Regions from separate parts of the Bacillus sp. EB106-07-01-XG149 genome, predicted to be linked through region 1. Evidence: riboswitches for the same ligand, from Rfam matches in the RefSeq annotation. Region 1 holds a riboswitch; the other holds the start of a gene.
The links. Region 1 has a riboswitch for S-adenosylmethionine ahead of AC3WTA_RS26910 (peptide ABC transporter substrate-binding protein). Riboswitches for the same ligand answer to the same signal wherever they lie in the genome.
Positions count from the first base shown of each region.

Region 2: it holds a riboswitch for S-adenosylmethionine, as region 1 does, so the genes downstream of both, AC3WTA_RS18965 (hypothetical protein) here and AC3WTA_RS26910 (peptide ABC transporter substrate-binding protein) in region 1, are expected to answer to the same signal.

Region 1 is NZ_JBYTDP010000012.1:49,439-57,016, reverse strand. Features, by position in the region: gene AC3WTA_RS26930 (helix-turn-helix domain-containing protein) at 1-45, shown strand, start outside; gene AC3WTA_RS26925 (hypothetical protein) at 57-248, shown strand; gene AC3WTA_RS26920 (ABC-2 transporter permease) at 245-592, shown strand; gene AC3WTA_RS26915 (peptide ABC transporter substrate-binding protein) at 634-2,274, opposite strand; gene AC3WTA_RS26910 (peptide ABC transporter substrate-binding protein) at 2,681-4,321, opposite strand; SAM riboswitch class I at 4,454-4,558, opposite strand; gene AC3WTA_RS26905 (aldo/keto reductase) at 4,712-5,545, opposite strand; gene proC (pyrroline-5-carboxylate reductase) at 5,547-6,350, opposite strand; gene AC3WTA_RS26895 (GRP family sugar transporter) at 6,563-7,414, opposite strand.
Region 2 is NZ_JBYTDP010000004.1:378,175-385,752, reverse strand. Features, by position in the region: gene AC3WTA_RS18995 (short-chain fatty acid transporter) at 391-1,758, opposite strand; partial or broken gene AC3WTA_RS18990 (SGNH/GDSL hydrolase family protein) at 1,864-2,073, opposite strand; partial or broken gene AC3WTA_RS18985 (TIGR00366 family protein) at 2,494-2,772, shown strand; gene AC3WTA_RS18980 (group-specific protein) at 2,814-3,167, opposite strand; gene AC3WTA_RS18975 (NAD(P)H-dependent oxidoreductase) at 3,164-3,739, opposite strand; gene AC3WTA_RS18970 (SWIM zinc finger family protein) at 3,763-4,152, opposite strand; gene AC3WTA_RS18965 (hypothetical protein) at 4,406-4,723, opposite strand; SAM riboswitch class I at 4,764-4,862, opposite strand; gene AC3WTA_RS18960 (hypothetical protein) at 4,985-5,176, shown strand; gene AC3WTA_RS18955 (YwiC-like family protein) at 5,209-5,931, opposite strand; gene AC3WTA_RS18950 (ECF transporter S component) at 6,115-6,816, opposite strand; gene AC3WTA_RS18945 (ABC transporter ATP-binding protein) at 6,789-7,578, opposite strand, start outside.

The DNA.
Region 1 (7,578 bases):
CTAGAAGAGCCGGTAAATCTGCAATTTGAAGAGATAGAAAAGTAAGGAGAAAAGATATGCTCAAATATGTAAAACTAATAAGTATTAGTTTAGTAGTATCGTCTTGTATTATGGGAATTAACTATTTAATTAGCTATCTTTGGTCAGGGCATATACCTTCTTTGACGTGGAGAACATATTTGATATTTATCGTTATATTTATGATGAGTTTTAGTTCAATGCAAAAAGAAGGGGGAGAGGATTATTGACAATAGTCTTCTTCGCCTTTCTTTCATTAACACAAATGTTCATAACTGTTTTCGGAAATGCAGGTATGATCTTTAATATAATTTCACTATCGCTACAACTTGTAAGTTCGGGTGTAATTGTACCACATGAGATGCTTTCTAAAACATATCAAACAATCGGCGAATTATTTCCCGCAACATATGCAGCGAATGGCTATTATACAATAATATTTGGGGGAGTTAGTTTAGGAGAAAATATTATTTCGTTATTAGTCATTATATTAGTTACACAATTGGTAGCAGTAATTACTGTATCTATAAAAGAAATAGTAAAGAGAAGAAGTCATGTAGTTAAAGAAGTATAAAATAAAAACGGTATCCGCCGAAGGATACCGTTTTTATTTTATTATTTTGCAACTTCTGTCCACTTGTAGTTAAATTCACCGCCGAAGTCAGTTGTTACAAGTCCTTTAATGAAAGAGCGTTGTAAGTAAGAACGACCTTGTTGGTATAAAGGAGCGACAGCACCGTCTTGTAATAGGATTTTTTCAGCTTGCTTCATTGCTTCAAAGCGAGCCTTTTCATCACCAGCTAAATCTGTTTTCACTTTATGAATGAGCTCATCATACTCTTTGTTAGAGTATTTATCGAAGTTATAAGCACTTTCTGTTGTAAATAAATCTAAGAATGTAATTGGATCAGCGAAGTCAGGGCCCCAGCCATCAATTCCAATTTCATAATCACCACTTAATAGTAGTTTCAACTGTTGTTTACGTGGTTGTGGTTTTAAATTCACTGTTAATCCATCTAGATTCTTTTCTAGTTCACCTTTTAAATATTCACCAGTCTTTTTAGCTAAAGCATTATCGCTTGTTAATAGTTCGATTGTTACTTTGTCAGTACCAAGTTCTTGTTTCGCTTTTTTCCAGTTTTCTTTCGCTGTTTTCACATCATCTTTGACTAGGTTTCCATTTTCTTTACGGAAGTCGTTGCCTTCTGGACTTTTTGCAAATTTTGCAGGAACCATTCCTTCAGCTGGAACAGCGCCGTTATTTAAAATTGTTTCTACGTATGCTTTTTTATTCATTGCTCCGTTAATAGCAAGGCGTGCATGTTGATTTTTTAATGTTTCATTTTTTTGATTGAGTCGTAAAAATTGAATGCCAACTTCAGCGCGGTCTTTGAAATTTGGATCACCCTTATATTTATCAACAAACTCCGCAGTCAAAGCAACACGATCAATTTGTCCTGAATCGTATAAGTTAACTTCTGTAGACTTATCTTTAACGACATTGAAGTTGATTTCTTCTAATTTTACAGTTTTAGCATCCCAATAGTTAGGGTTCTTCTTCAATTGGAAGCTTTGCTCGTGTTTCCAGTTATCTAATGTGAAAGCACCGTTGTAAATTAAATGATTTGTTTCTAAACCATATTTATCGCCCTGAGATTTTAAGTAATCTTCATTAATTGGTAAGAATGTTGAGAATGTCGTTAAGCTTAAGAAGTAGGGAACAGGACGGTCTAGTTGTACTTCTAACGTTCTATCATCAAGAGCTTTGACCCCTAGTTGATCAATTGGTAATTGTTTCTGGCTTATTTGTTTCGCATTCTGTATATCGAAGAATAAGAATGCATATTCAGCTGCTGTATCAGGATTTACGGCACGTTGCCAAGCGAAGACAAAGTCCTTTGCTGTAACTGGAGTACCGTTTGACCATTTTGAATCACGCAGGTGGAATGTATATTTTGTTTTATCGGGACTAAGGTCAACCGACTCAGCAACACCAGGAATTGGTTTGTTATCTTCTCCCATTGCATATAAACCTTCAAAAACATTTCGCATTACGCTCATGGATTCCCCATCCGTTGCTTTTGCAACATCCATTGTTGGAATTTCTGAAGCGAATGATAAGTTAATTGCCTGCTTATCAGGTGCTTTATCATTTGCTTTCGCTCCGCTTGCATGATCTTTATTTCCCCCGCAAGCAGTTAGTAATAGACTTGCCCCTAAAACAGATGCAACAACAGGTACAACTTTTTTCTTCATTGTTCGTTCCTCCCTAAATGTGTTGTTCGTAACGTCGTAATGTCCACGTTTTGAAGTGTAGCTATAGAAGAAGAGAAAACCTATTATAGATATGTGTATGTAGGTAATCAGGTGTTCTATATGTATATACATGTTGAACTATAATCTATCGTTATATGTTTCAACGTAGTAGACGTTATATTTTGATGGTGAAATATTTCGTTTCTTTGATTATTTAGAATATTAACACTGGAAAGAACTATATGTCAATAATAAAAATAGATTGTTAATTTCTTAGAATAATATATTAAAAAAGCAGATTTCCTCGTATTAGGGAATCTGCTTTTCATATGTTTTGCTAAAAAACAATTGGTGTGGGCTAATAATCAGTGGGGATGAAGAAAAACCCACTGATTAAAGTTTCGCTTTATTTTTCAATTTTTGCCCATTTGAAGTTTAATTGACCTGCAAAGTCTACTTGCACAATTCCTTTCACATAAGGACGCTCTAAATAAGATTCGCCTTTTTGGTAAAGAGGAGCGATAACAGAGTCTTTAAATAATATTTTCTCGGATGCTAGTAATGCTTCCCAGCGAGCTTTTTCATCACCAGCTAAAGTTGTTTTTACTTTTGCTATTGTTTCATCAAACTCCTTATTAGAGTAATGATCTAAGTTGTAAGGGTTATTCGTTGTAAATAGCTCAAGGAATGTAATTGGATCCGCAAAGTCAGGGCTCCAGCCGTCAATTCCAATTTCGTAGTCACCTTTTAATAAAAGTGAAACTTGTTGTTTACGTGGTTGCGGCTTTATATTTACCGTTAAGCCATCTAAATTCTTTTCTAGTTGTCCTTTTAAGAATTCACCAGTTTTCTTTTCAAGGTCACCGTCACTTGTTAATAGTTCTAACGTTATTTTTTCAGACCCAAGTTCTTGTTTTGCCTTTTTCCATAATTCTTGAGCAGATTTTGTATCAACCTTTGTTAAATCGCCGTTTGCAGCACGGAAATCTGTTCCGTCAGGTCCTTTTGCAAAGTTTTTCGGCACGAGACTAGAGGTTGGTGTAGAGCCGTCATTTAATAACGTATTTACAAAGGATTTTCGATCAATTGTTTGATCGATTGCTTGGCGTGCAGAAACGTTTTGAAGTACTTTGTTTTGTTGATTCATACGTAGAAACTGTACCCCTACGTTTGGCCGTTCTTTAAAGTTAGCATCCTTTTTATATTTATCAACGAAGTCAGATGTTAGTTTGATACGATCTAATTGTTTTGACTCGAATAAATTTACTTCTGTAGATTTTTCTTTTACGACGTTAAAATTGATTTCTTCCAGTTTGACAGTATCTTTATCCCAATAGGTAGGGTTTTTCTTGAATTTAAAGCTTTGTTCGTGCTTCCAATCGCTTAGTGTAAAAGCTCCGTTGTACAAGATTGTATTGTCTTCTAAAGCGTACTTATCACCTTGTGATTTAAAGAATTCCTCGTTAATTGGTAGAAATGTTGGGAACGCTGTTAAGCTAATAAAGTACGGAACAGGACGTTCTAATTCTACCTCAAACGTATGGTCATCAATTGCTTTTACACCAAGTTGATCGGCTGGAAGTTCTTTGTTGTTAATTTTTGTTGCATTTTTAATATCAAAGAATAGAAATGCATATTCAGAGGCTGTTGCTGGATCAACAGCTCTTTGCCAAGCGAAGACAAAATCTTTCGCTGTGACAGGAGTGCCGTTTGACCATTTTGAATCTCGTAAATGGAATGTGTATTTCGTTTTATCACCACTTACTTCATGAGATTTTGCAACACCAGGGACAGGTTTGTTACCTTCACTAAGATTATACAAACCTTCAAATACGTTTCTCATTACTTGACCAGAATCAGTATCTGTAGCACGAGCTGTATCCATTGTTCGTATTTCAGTAGGTGAAGATAAGTTCAAAACCTGTTTACTAGGCGCCTCGTCTTTTGCATTTGCTCCGCTTGCTTCATTTTTATAACTACCGCAACCAGTTAATAAAATACTTACTCCTACAACTGATGCAATACCGGGTACAAACTTCTTTTTCATTTGATTTTCCTCCTAAATAATTAAGTTTGGATGATGATGAGGGAAATGAAAAATAAAAAATCCCTCTTTTCATATTGAGAAAGAGGGATTTTTACGTACAAGTTATGCACCCGTATATAAACGAAGTCCCTCATTCTATCTTTCAAGCACAAAGCTTGCAGGAAGTGGCACAGTATTCAAAATGAACCTGTTGCCGAGGTTTCAAAGGGCCAGTCCCTCCACCTCTCTTGATACAATGAGTAAACGAATAAATTTTATTAATTTTTGTGTTTCTTTGATAATTCAAAATCTTACACCTTGGATAATGAAGTGTCAACCAATTGGAATATAGTTTAAATTTTCAGTTTTCTACAACGGGAAAAACCACTGCATATGGCAGTGGTTTTTCTACTAGAAGTTAAAGTTATCTGGATCTGGACCAACGCGACGATCTTCATTTAGAGCTTGAATTGCTTTCATGTCATCAGCACTTAATTCAAAATCAAAGATATTTGCATTTTCAATAATGCGATGTTCTTTAATAGATTTAGGGATTGTTACAACTTCATTTTGTAAATCCCAGCGTAAAATAATTTGTGCAGTTGATTTATTATATTTTGTCGCAATGTCTTGTAATGTTGAGTTATCAAGTAGTTGTCCCTGCATTAATGGTGACCAAGCTTCAAGCTGGATGTTATGTTCTTTACAGAAAGCGTGTAATTCTTCTTGTGCTAAACGTGGGTGGTATTCCACTTGGTTGACCATTGGCTTAATTTCAGCGATTTCAAATACGTCTTGTAAGTGGTGAATGTGGAAATTACTCACACCGATAGCACGAACACGGCCATCTTTATAAAGTTTTTCTAACGCTTTCCATGATTCAGTATATTTCTCTTTTACAGGCCAATGTACTAAATATAAATCTAAATATTCTAGACCTAATTTCTCTAATGTAGTTTCAAATGCTTGAAGTGTCGTTTCATATCCTTGATCGCTATTCCATACTTTTGATGTAACAAATAATTCTTCACGTGAAACACCTGATTCACGAATCGCTTGTCCAACGCCTTCTTCGTTTTGATAGATTGCTGCAGTATCGATGCTGCGGTAGCCATTTTTAATTGCTGATTTTACAGAATCAATTACTTCTGAACCATCTTCTACTTTAAAAACACCTAAACCGAACCAAGGCATTTTCACACCGTTATGTAATGTTGTATAGTCTTTTAAACTTGTTAAACTCATATTATTTCCCCCTAGCTTTTTTGTTTGTTGCTTCTACTGCTTTTTGAATTGCCTCTGAAAAATTATATTCATATAAAGCTTTGAGACCTTCAGCTGTGGAACCACCTGGCGTTGTTACTTGTTCGCGGAGGTTAGGCGGATCTTGCGTTTGTTCAAGCATAGAAGCAGAGCCAGAAATCATTTGAATGACAAGGTGTTTTGCGGTTGCTTCATCGACGCCATAACTTTTTGTTGCTTCAATCAAGCTTTCAGCAAAGTAATAAAGGAAAGCAGGTGCACTTCCAGTAACTGCGGTAAGCTGATGAACTTCTTCTTCAGTACAAAGTTGCGAAGTGCCAATGCCTCTTAAAAGTAGTTGCAGGGTTTCTTGATGCATCTCGTTTACTGATTGTCCCATTGTATATAAAGAGATAGACTTTCCAATTTCGGCAGCTGTATTTGGCATAATCCAAGCAACAGGTGTTCCCTCTGGAAGTCTTTCTTCTAAATAAGATGGGCCAATGCCGGCGGCTACCGTTACGACAAGTTGATTCGATAGTAACGGAGATAATTCTGCTAATAATTCTTCATGTGCAGAAGGTGGCATTGCTAAAACAATCGTATCAACAGATGTAACATGCTGCTTCCAATCTGTTGCAGTAGACACATTATATCGCGCTCGTAATTGTTCTAGCTTTTCTACGTTGCTGCGGTTAGAAACGATAATTTCTTCGATGTATTCTTTGCTTGTTTTAAGTAATCCGGAAAATATAGCTTCTGCCATACGACCAGCACCAATAAATAGAATTCGATGTTTAGTTAGCATATCCTTTATTCCTTTCTAGTGAAGATATGTTATAAAAAACGATACCATCTTTAAGAGAATTTTGTAAAAAGAAAAGACTTGTAGTGAAAAGAATGAAATGTGAGGGAGGAGAGGTGATACAAATAAGGCTATAAAGATTATTATATTTAAAAAATAGTTGTAATAAAAAATCCCTGAAGCAGCTAAGCTTCAGGGATTGATAGATTATAAGTTTATGCTTTTGTCATACCTAACAATACAGCGCCGCCGATAATTAAAACACTACCTAGTGCAATAAAGATCAATTGACGTTTTGTTTTCTTTTCACCTAAGAAGACAATCGCACCGAATGTTGAGATAACGATTCCAGTTTGAGATAATGGGAAGCTTGTTGCTACTCCGACACGTGGTAATGAAAGAAGTAAGAATAAGTTTCCAGTTCCCCATAGTAAACCAGATAAAGCATTACGGATTGCATATTTGTTAAATGGTTTATGTTTAGATGTCAATACAACCGCACCAACAAACATACCAACTGCTTGTGGTAAAATAGCAGACCAACCATCGATATTATACCAACGAATAATAATTACATATACAAGGTAACCGAAAGTAGAAACAATTAAAGTAAGAAGTCCTTTTTTCAATTGTCCTGGTGGCTGTGCATTTTCTTTGTCATCTAGTGATGTGAATACAACACCAACTACGATTAATAGGATTGCAATCGTTCCCAGAACAATCGTTGTTGTAGTAGTCCACTCACGGAAAGCGATAACCCCAAAGATAGAAGTTGCAACAAGTTGCATACCAGTAGAAATCGTTACAGTAGTTGAAACACCTAGTTTTTCAACTGTTTTTAATTGGTTTACTTGTCCTAAAGCCCAGAATAAACCTGAAATAAAACCAACAATCAAGACTGTCATTGTTAAAGCTGGTTGAGTAAATACATACATAATTGTTGCGAAGAATAGAGCGCCGATTGTCATACCTACCGTTTGGCTATATGCACCACCGCCCATTTTTACGCTTACTAATAAGATGTTTCCCCATGCAATTGCAGGAAGAAGCGCTAATAAAATGTCCATTACAAGACTCCCTTCGGTTTTCTATACCAATATAATTACATATCGTTCTAACGATCGGTAATGCCCCACTAATAGAGTAGAAGATTACCGATCGCTAAAACAGGATGAAGAATTCACGATATAAATGCGTTTTCATTTCTTCATTTTTTGAAACACCTCCATAT
Region 2 (7,578 bases), on a different contig from region 1:
TTATTACTTCTACCTTTTCCCATATGTAATGCACCTCCTCTCATCCTTACTATTCCCTATAAAAAAATCCTCTTGCATCCAGGAGGATTTTTTTATTGTCTCTTATTAATCATACCCAACTGTTCTCGTAGTACTTCCAACACTCCCGGTTCTTCCATACCATTTTGGATAGTTTTAAAACCATAGCGTTGATGGTGATTATCATGTTAGCTTGATAAAGAACAGCTTACGAATGAATTTGATATTGACCATGAATTAGCCATGTATTATGGATCATCCTTTCTAAAAAACATAAAAAAACACTATCCCTCCTCATGTTTTTACAGAAAGAATAGCGTGTTTTTTCATTTTAATGGTATTACTTGATAGTAATGTATATCCCTATGAAAACTAATATAGAAATAACATCAATAAACTTGTTACAATCCCGACCCAAATGCAAAGAATGAAACAATAACCCATAATATCTTTAATTTTCAATCCCAGTACTCCTAAAAGAGGTAGTGCCCAGAATGGCTGAATCAAATTTGTCCATGCGTCCCCCCAGCCTACCGCCATAGCGATAGTAGCCGGATCTACACCTAACTTTAATCCTGCTGGGACTTGCAGTGGCCCTTGCAAAGCCCATTGCCCCCCGCCAGATGGTGCCAATAAGTTCACCAAACCCGCTGACCAATATGTAAATATATCAAAGGTATCCTTTGACGCAATAGATGCCATCCATTCAATGATTGAGCTTCCCAAGCCTGAACTACCTAAAACAGCGATAATCCCCGCATAAAATGGAAACTGTAGGATAATTGGAGATATGGATTGCGCTGCTTCTTTGAATCCTTGTGCAAAGTTGCCAAGAGAACCATGCAGGAGCAAACCAAGTGACAAGAAAAATAAATTAATGATATTTAAATCTAAACTATGACCGTTTATGAATTCATAAACACAATACAACGTGCCGATTACGCCTAATACTATTCCTAAAACCGGTGTCCATTCCAGTTTTTCCGCAGGAGTTAAGTTTTTTTGCGGAGGTTTTACAAAAGAATTTGTATCTGTTTCGAGTGCTTTATATCTAATAATCCCACTTTTTGGAGCCATAAGGACAATAATAATTGGCATCGTGATGAATAGAGCGAAAAAAATAATTAGAGTAGAATAACTAAAGATTGTTTGTGAGGTAGGAATAATTCCAATCATATCTACAAGAAAATGATCCTTTGTGGCAATTGTCAGGCCAATAGAACTGGAGAGACCTGCGCTATATAAGGCTGTCGGAGCATAAGCAGCTGCTACAAGCAATGGAAAATGTGCATTCGGATTCTTTTTCGCCACTTCCTTTGCAATGATAGCTCCCACAACTACGGCTAGTCCCCAATTAATATAGTATGCAATTGCACTGATCAAAAATGTCATCGTATAAGCCTTTTGGGGTGTATCGGCTAACTTTGCAACGGACTGCAAGCCTCTATTAATAAAAGGGACAGAAGCTAGCGTCATCCCTGTAACCATTAATAATACCATTTGCATAGTAAACGTTAAATAAGTCCAAAACCCATCCCCCCAAGATTTTACGATTTTGTACGGATTTGAGGGATTCATCAATAAAGCTATAATGAAAGTAAATAAAGTTAGCAACACAGCAATAACAAAGGCATCTGGGACATATTTCTGAGACCATCTCGAAAATACATTTGCACATCGTGTAAGCAATGATTCTTTCTTTCCTGGTTCTGGATTTGTCTCCAATAAAGAATGTTTCATAAATATTCTCCTTTCTAAACTTTAATAAGGTAAATATAAATAACATTCCACAAAAGAAAATAAAATCCTTTTGCACTTGCTGCATACTAATCAACTAGAGTTACACTCAGATGCCGTTACTTTCACCCTCTCATTAACGATTGATTCCCACGGACGTGGTACCCTCGTATTAATAAATATCATTTTATGTTCATTTCCAATTAACTTTATAAACGAAACAAGTTGCTCAGTAGTAAAGGCTCCATTTGTATCTAATCCAACAATGAAATAGTTTCTTAAATTCGCTTCATTTTTTAACTCTTTAACTACAGGAATTATTATTTTAAATCCACAGGAATAACCAATTTCAAAACAAAATTAACAATACTAGTTGGCGGACAACCATTTACAATTCTTCAGGGATGGTTGTCTATCGAAGTTAGCGCAAACGGACGTAACTTTCAGATAATCAATACGCATTTAGAGCCGTTTTCTCCCCCTGTTCAAGTTGCTCAAGGGAACGAATCACTAACAGGACCAGCCAATACAAATCTACCGCTAATCCTTCTAGAAAATTCAAATTCAAGTGCTAACGGAACCAGTTCACCAACATATAGAAATTTCATCACGATATTGTATTAATTCAGCTTCTTATCTTAATAAAAAAATGTATTTCAATTTATAATTTTAATAGAAGGAATAGATTAAGTGGAGGAGGTACTTTGAGGATAGCGCCTTTTCTTTATAAAAACTCAAAATGCTGGCATTGTTAATATTTTCGTTCCATCTGGTGGCGGTCAATGGGCTGTGCAAGCACCAATTATGATTCCAGCTGGCGCTGAACTTGGTGTACCTGCTGCAAAAACAGCAATGGCAATTGCGTGGGGCGATGCTTGGACGAACTTGATTCAACCGTTCTGGGCATTACCGGCATTAGCGATAGCTGGTTTAGGTGCTCGTGATATTATGGGATTTTACGTCGTTAACTTACTATATGCAGGATTTATCATTAGTCTATGTTTCTTATTTATTTAAAACAAAAAGCTAGTTTTATACTAGCTTTTTTACATAATAAATCACTTATTTCCCACGCAATTTATTACGGTCTCCCACTCTATCTCCGTAAGATGTAACGCCTCAAATGAAAAAAAGTCTTCACATACTTTTTCAATTACATGTGGATTTTTCTTAAGGAAATTCCACTGTAACGCTTTAGGAAGAAAATACGTTTCATATTCTTTACTTCCTCTTACTACCTCATCCACTTCTCTTTCACAAATTCCTCTTATTAAATAATCATTCCTTAATTGAATCTGTATTTGTTGAAATATTTCACTACATTTCTTCAATTGGATTAAACAATTAATATATGTACGAAAAAGTTCATTATCATACTGACAACACTTTATAATACGTTCCATTTCATTCATAATGAACGAGCCTTTTCTTCTATGTGTAATAACCACTTTTCCCGCTTCTCTACTTTACTCGTTTTCACAGATTGAAAAACAGATCGTTTTATATCGCGAATGCCGCAAAAACGTAACACACCTCGCTTCATCATAATCCAATCGGCTGATCGATATAATAGTGCGACGTACCATAATGGCGAGTCTAACGTATTAATTACCCATGCCTTCTTCCCTTTCAATAAGCCTTTCGGCAGGGCTCCTTCATATTTATAAGCAAAACCAGCAACGAAAATGCGATCAATAAACCCTTTTAAAATAGCAGGCATCCCCCACCACCATATCGGATATATAAAGAGAAGCGTATCCGCTTCTTCCACTAACGTTCTGTACCGGGCTGTTTCTTCTTCATTTACTAAATCACGTCTTTTCTTCTCCTCATTAAATACAAGGACTGGATCAAATTGTTCTTTATATAAATCAAGTACCTTAACCGAATGATCTGTTTCTTGTAATCCTTTTTGTACATGCTTTAATATCGCCGCGTTAAAACTGGAAGGACTAGGATGAGCGTATACAATTAGTACGTTCACTACAAAACAACTCCCTCTATAAGTTACAGTTTCCCCTTCTTTAACATCTTTTCTACAATTTGCACGTTTTTCGAACTTTGTAATAAACGATTTAATAATGTAAGTAACTCTTCCTTTTCTAAATCTTTCAGTTTCTCTTTAAGCGTACTTTCACCAGCACCTTGAATATCATAAACAACTGCCGCCATATGCTTACAATAATTCTCATATGGACACTCGCAGCTACTTTCTGTAAAATTTTCAAGATCAATCATTACTTCATAGTTTCCTGCATTTCCAGTAACAAAAGCAAATATTTTCTTTTCTTGTATTTCAACATCTTCTACATGTCCTTCTTCATAATATTCAAAACCTTTATCCATAATGTACTTAGGAATCCATTTCGTTATATCATTTAGTAAGTAAGCGTACATAACAACACCTCTTCCTTTAATTCCCTTTTGACTTCCAAAACCCTGCATGTTATTCTAATAACTGTCAAATAGCAAGTCTATATGACAAAACGACTGACACCTATTCGGCGGAGGTGTCTCTTTTCATTTGCAGCCGATATGAAGTGCCTCTTTCAGGCACATTCAATCTTTGACACTACACACTCAACACCATTCCCTTGTATCAGGCTGCTTAAGCAGTCTTTTACTCTACATACTTCAAAAAAAAGAGAGCTTAGCTCCCTTTTCCTGCCTTATAAAATACCCCTTTTTCAGTATAGAGATATTCATCAGCTAATGTAATTTTCCCATCCAGTTTCAGTTCATCTAATAGTCTTGATAAATAAAATTGATGTAACATCTTTTTCGTGAATTTTCCTTCATGATGCGAAACGATATGTTCTTGAATATCTAACAATGATATTGGCTTATCTTGCTCTATCATATATTCATAAACTGTACTACGCAGTTTTACGTATTTTTCGAGTGTCACAGTACTTCGCAACCCCTTTCTTCTTAATATAAATTTTCGTAATCGGTTTTTTTGCAACAAAAAAACCTCTCCGATAAGAAGAAGTTACGTATATATCTTCGTCTTATCTCCCAGAACAAATATGTTCTGCTGGAATTAGCACCTGCATCGCGGTTGCTGGGTTTCATCGGGCCAGTCCCTCCACCTCTCTGGATAAGAAAATATTCACTTAATTCCTACTATACGTAATTTCGTTTTAATTGTCAAATAAATATAACAAATTATATTTTGTTCCTTACTGTTCATACTATACATATATGAATATGCAAGGAGGATTATGAAATGCACGAAAATGCTCGTGGATATGTCCAAAATTCTTTTCAATCATTACAAGAAGCAAAACATTGTTTAGAAGAAGCGCTACAGACTGTTGAAAAAGATTTTAATCGCGCTCGTATTGAACAATCACTTTATGCGATCGAACAAGCTATTCAACGCTGTGATTACACCGTTCATATTTTAGAACAAGATTGAAAAAACTTCCCATCATAAGATGGGAAGTTTTTTCAAATGGCATACTTCATAATTATTACCGTTATAATTAAAAAATATACAGAATTAGCAATTTCTAAAACCCCTACTTTTATAATAGAAATTTTTTTGCCATACAACATAATTGCTCGAATGACACTCGGTATAAAAATAAGAGAACACCACGGATTCATTGAAAATACAATGATTGTTAATACAATATGGTACCCCCATGATATACGGCGATACTTCGGGTTATTTTTCTCGCGAATCATCGTTTTTACATAAAATGTACTTCCTAAAAAATATAAAAATGAAATAAGCGCAATAAATAGTGCTGTTTTATCTATAAGTTTCATTGAAAAATAATAACTAACTAAACCACCAATACAAAAAACAATAATCGCACTAATGTCATTTAGTAACGCTCTTTCATTCTTTTGACGGGCGTAATACATATTTACTATAAATAATGGAATCATTACTGCTACGAATAAAAGAATGCGCCATTCATATAATAGAGAAATCATCCCAAATACGAAAGCGATGATAAAATATACAATTGCTGCATGTAAAAACTCTTTTTTTCGTTTTTGCTTTATGTACGTAAGAAATGGATACGTAGCTAAATAGATAAAGAACCAAGCTAAAAACAATGGAATATGATAAATAGTAGGTTTCCCAAGTATGACACTTAATAGAAATGGTATAACGAGCATGGCCCATGCACCATGTTGCTTCGGAATAACTAACTTCATTAACTATACACCTCCCTTTTGAAAATAGTTCTCACCTACTATTATACAAATAATTTTATATAGTAACGGATATATATTGGACTATTTTTTGACAATAAAAAATGCTCCTTACAATATGTAAGAAGCATGAAAGAGGCAAACGAATATGTAAGTCGCGACCCTACCTTATATGAGTATGCTTTTCTATGCCATGTTATGCTTATCTAATATGCCATATTTCTTTTTGAATCTCGTAAGAATCGTAATCCAAGACGTACTAAATAATAGTAAGAAAACAACATTCGAAATCGCATGGCTCAAATCGAAATAAAAACTTGCGATATAATACGAAATGACAGCTTCCCACGTTGCCTCACGTATGAAACCGAGAAGCCCCCAGAAGTTCATAATCCAACCAAATAAAAATCCAACAAACAATCCGTATAGAAGTCTTCCCCATAGCTTTCTCATTAAAAATGTATTACGTAATAATCCAGCTATAAAACCAATCATACCCCAGGAAAACATTTGCCACGGCGTCCACGGACCTTGCCCTAAAAAGATGTTAGATACGATAGCCGCTGTTGCACCGATCATAAAACCAGTTTCACTCCCAAACACAATTGCAGAAACGATAATGACAAATGAAGTCGGTTGTACACTTGGCAATATCGAAAATGGCACGCGGCTAACTGCTGCAATTGCCGCTAACACAGCAACGAGCACAATTTCACGTGAAACAAAAGCCTTTCTTTCAAAGCGGATATAGAAAGGTAACATAATAATAACTAATAAAAACAAACTACTTAACATGTAATAACCGTCCATGATAAGTGTAGTAAAGAGTAATGTGCCTATTATTACTGCAAAAATACATATTATGAATGCAACATATCGTTTGGACACGCTTCGTACACATCCTCCCACGTTAATGCATATGGCAATTCTTTTCGAATGAATCGATTGATAGATGTTGTATAAAAGAAGTTTCCACTAAAAAATTCCTTCGGTGCATCATTCATAATAACTGCTCCGTCAAATAACATCATGCATTGATCAACGTATTTCGCTGCAAACTCAATATCATGCGTTGCCATTACAATTGTTGTACCTTCTTTTTGTAGCTTTCTAAATAGCTCTCCTACTCTTTCTTTTTTCCACGGATCTAATCCCTTTGTCGGTTCATCAAGTAACAATAAAGTCGGCTTTGATAATAACGTTGTACATAACGCAAGTAGTTGTTGCTCTCCCCCGCTACAATCATGCGGATGGCGTTCTTTAAGCGAATGTAACCAAAACTGTTTTAGCATATCTTCTGCTATTTCTTTTCCTTGTTCTCCATATAACTCACGTGCACGTTCATACACTTCTTCCCACACTGTATCAAATGTAAAATGATAATACGGATGTTGTGATACATACCCGATCCTTTTAAATCGTTCTTTCGAATCAATTTTATGTATCACTTTCCCATTCCACTTTACTTTCCCTCTTCTCGCTTTTTGCACTCCCGCTAAAATCGTTAACAGTGTAGATTTACCTGTACCATTTTTCCCAACGAGAGCTACCCATTTTCCTTTTTCAATCGATACGGTTAAATATCGTAAAATAAGCGGACTATTTTTTTCATATTGGAACGAAATATGCTCTGCGCTTAAAATGACTTCT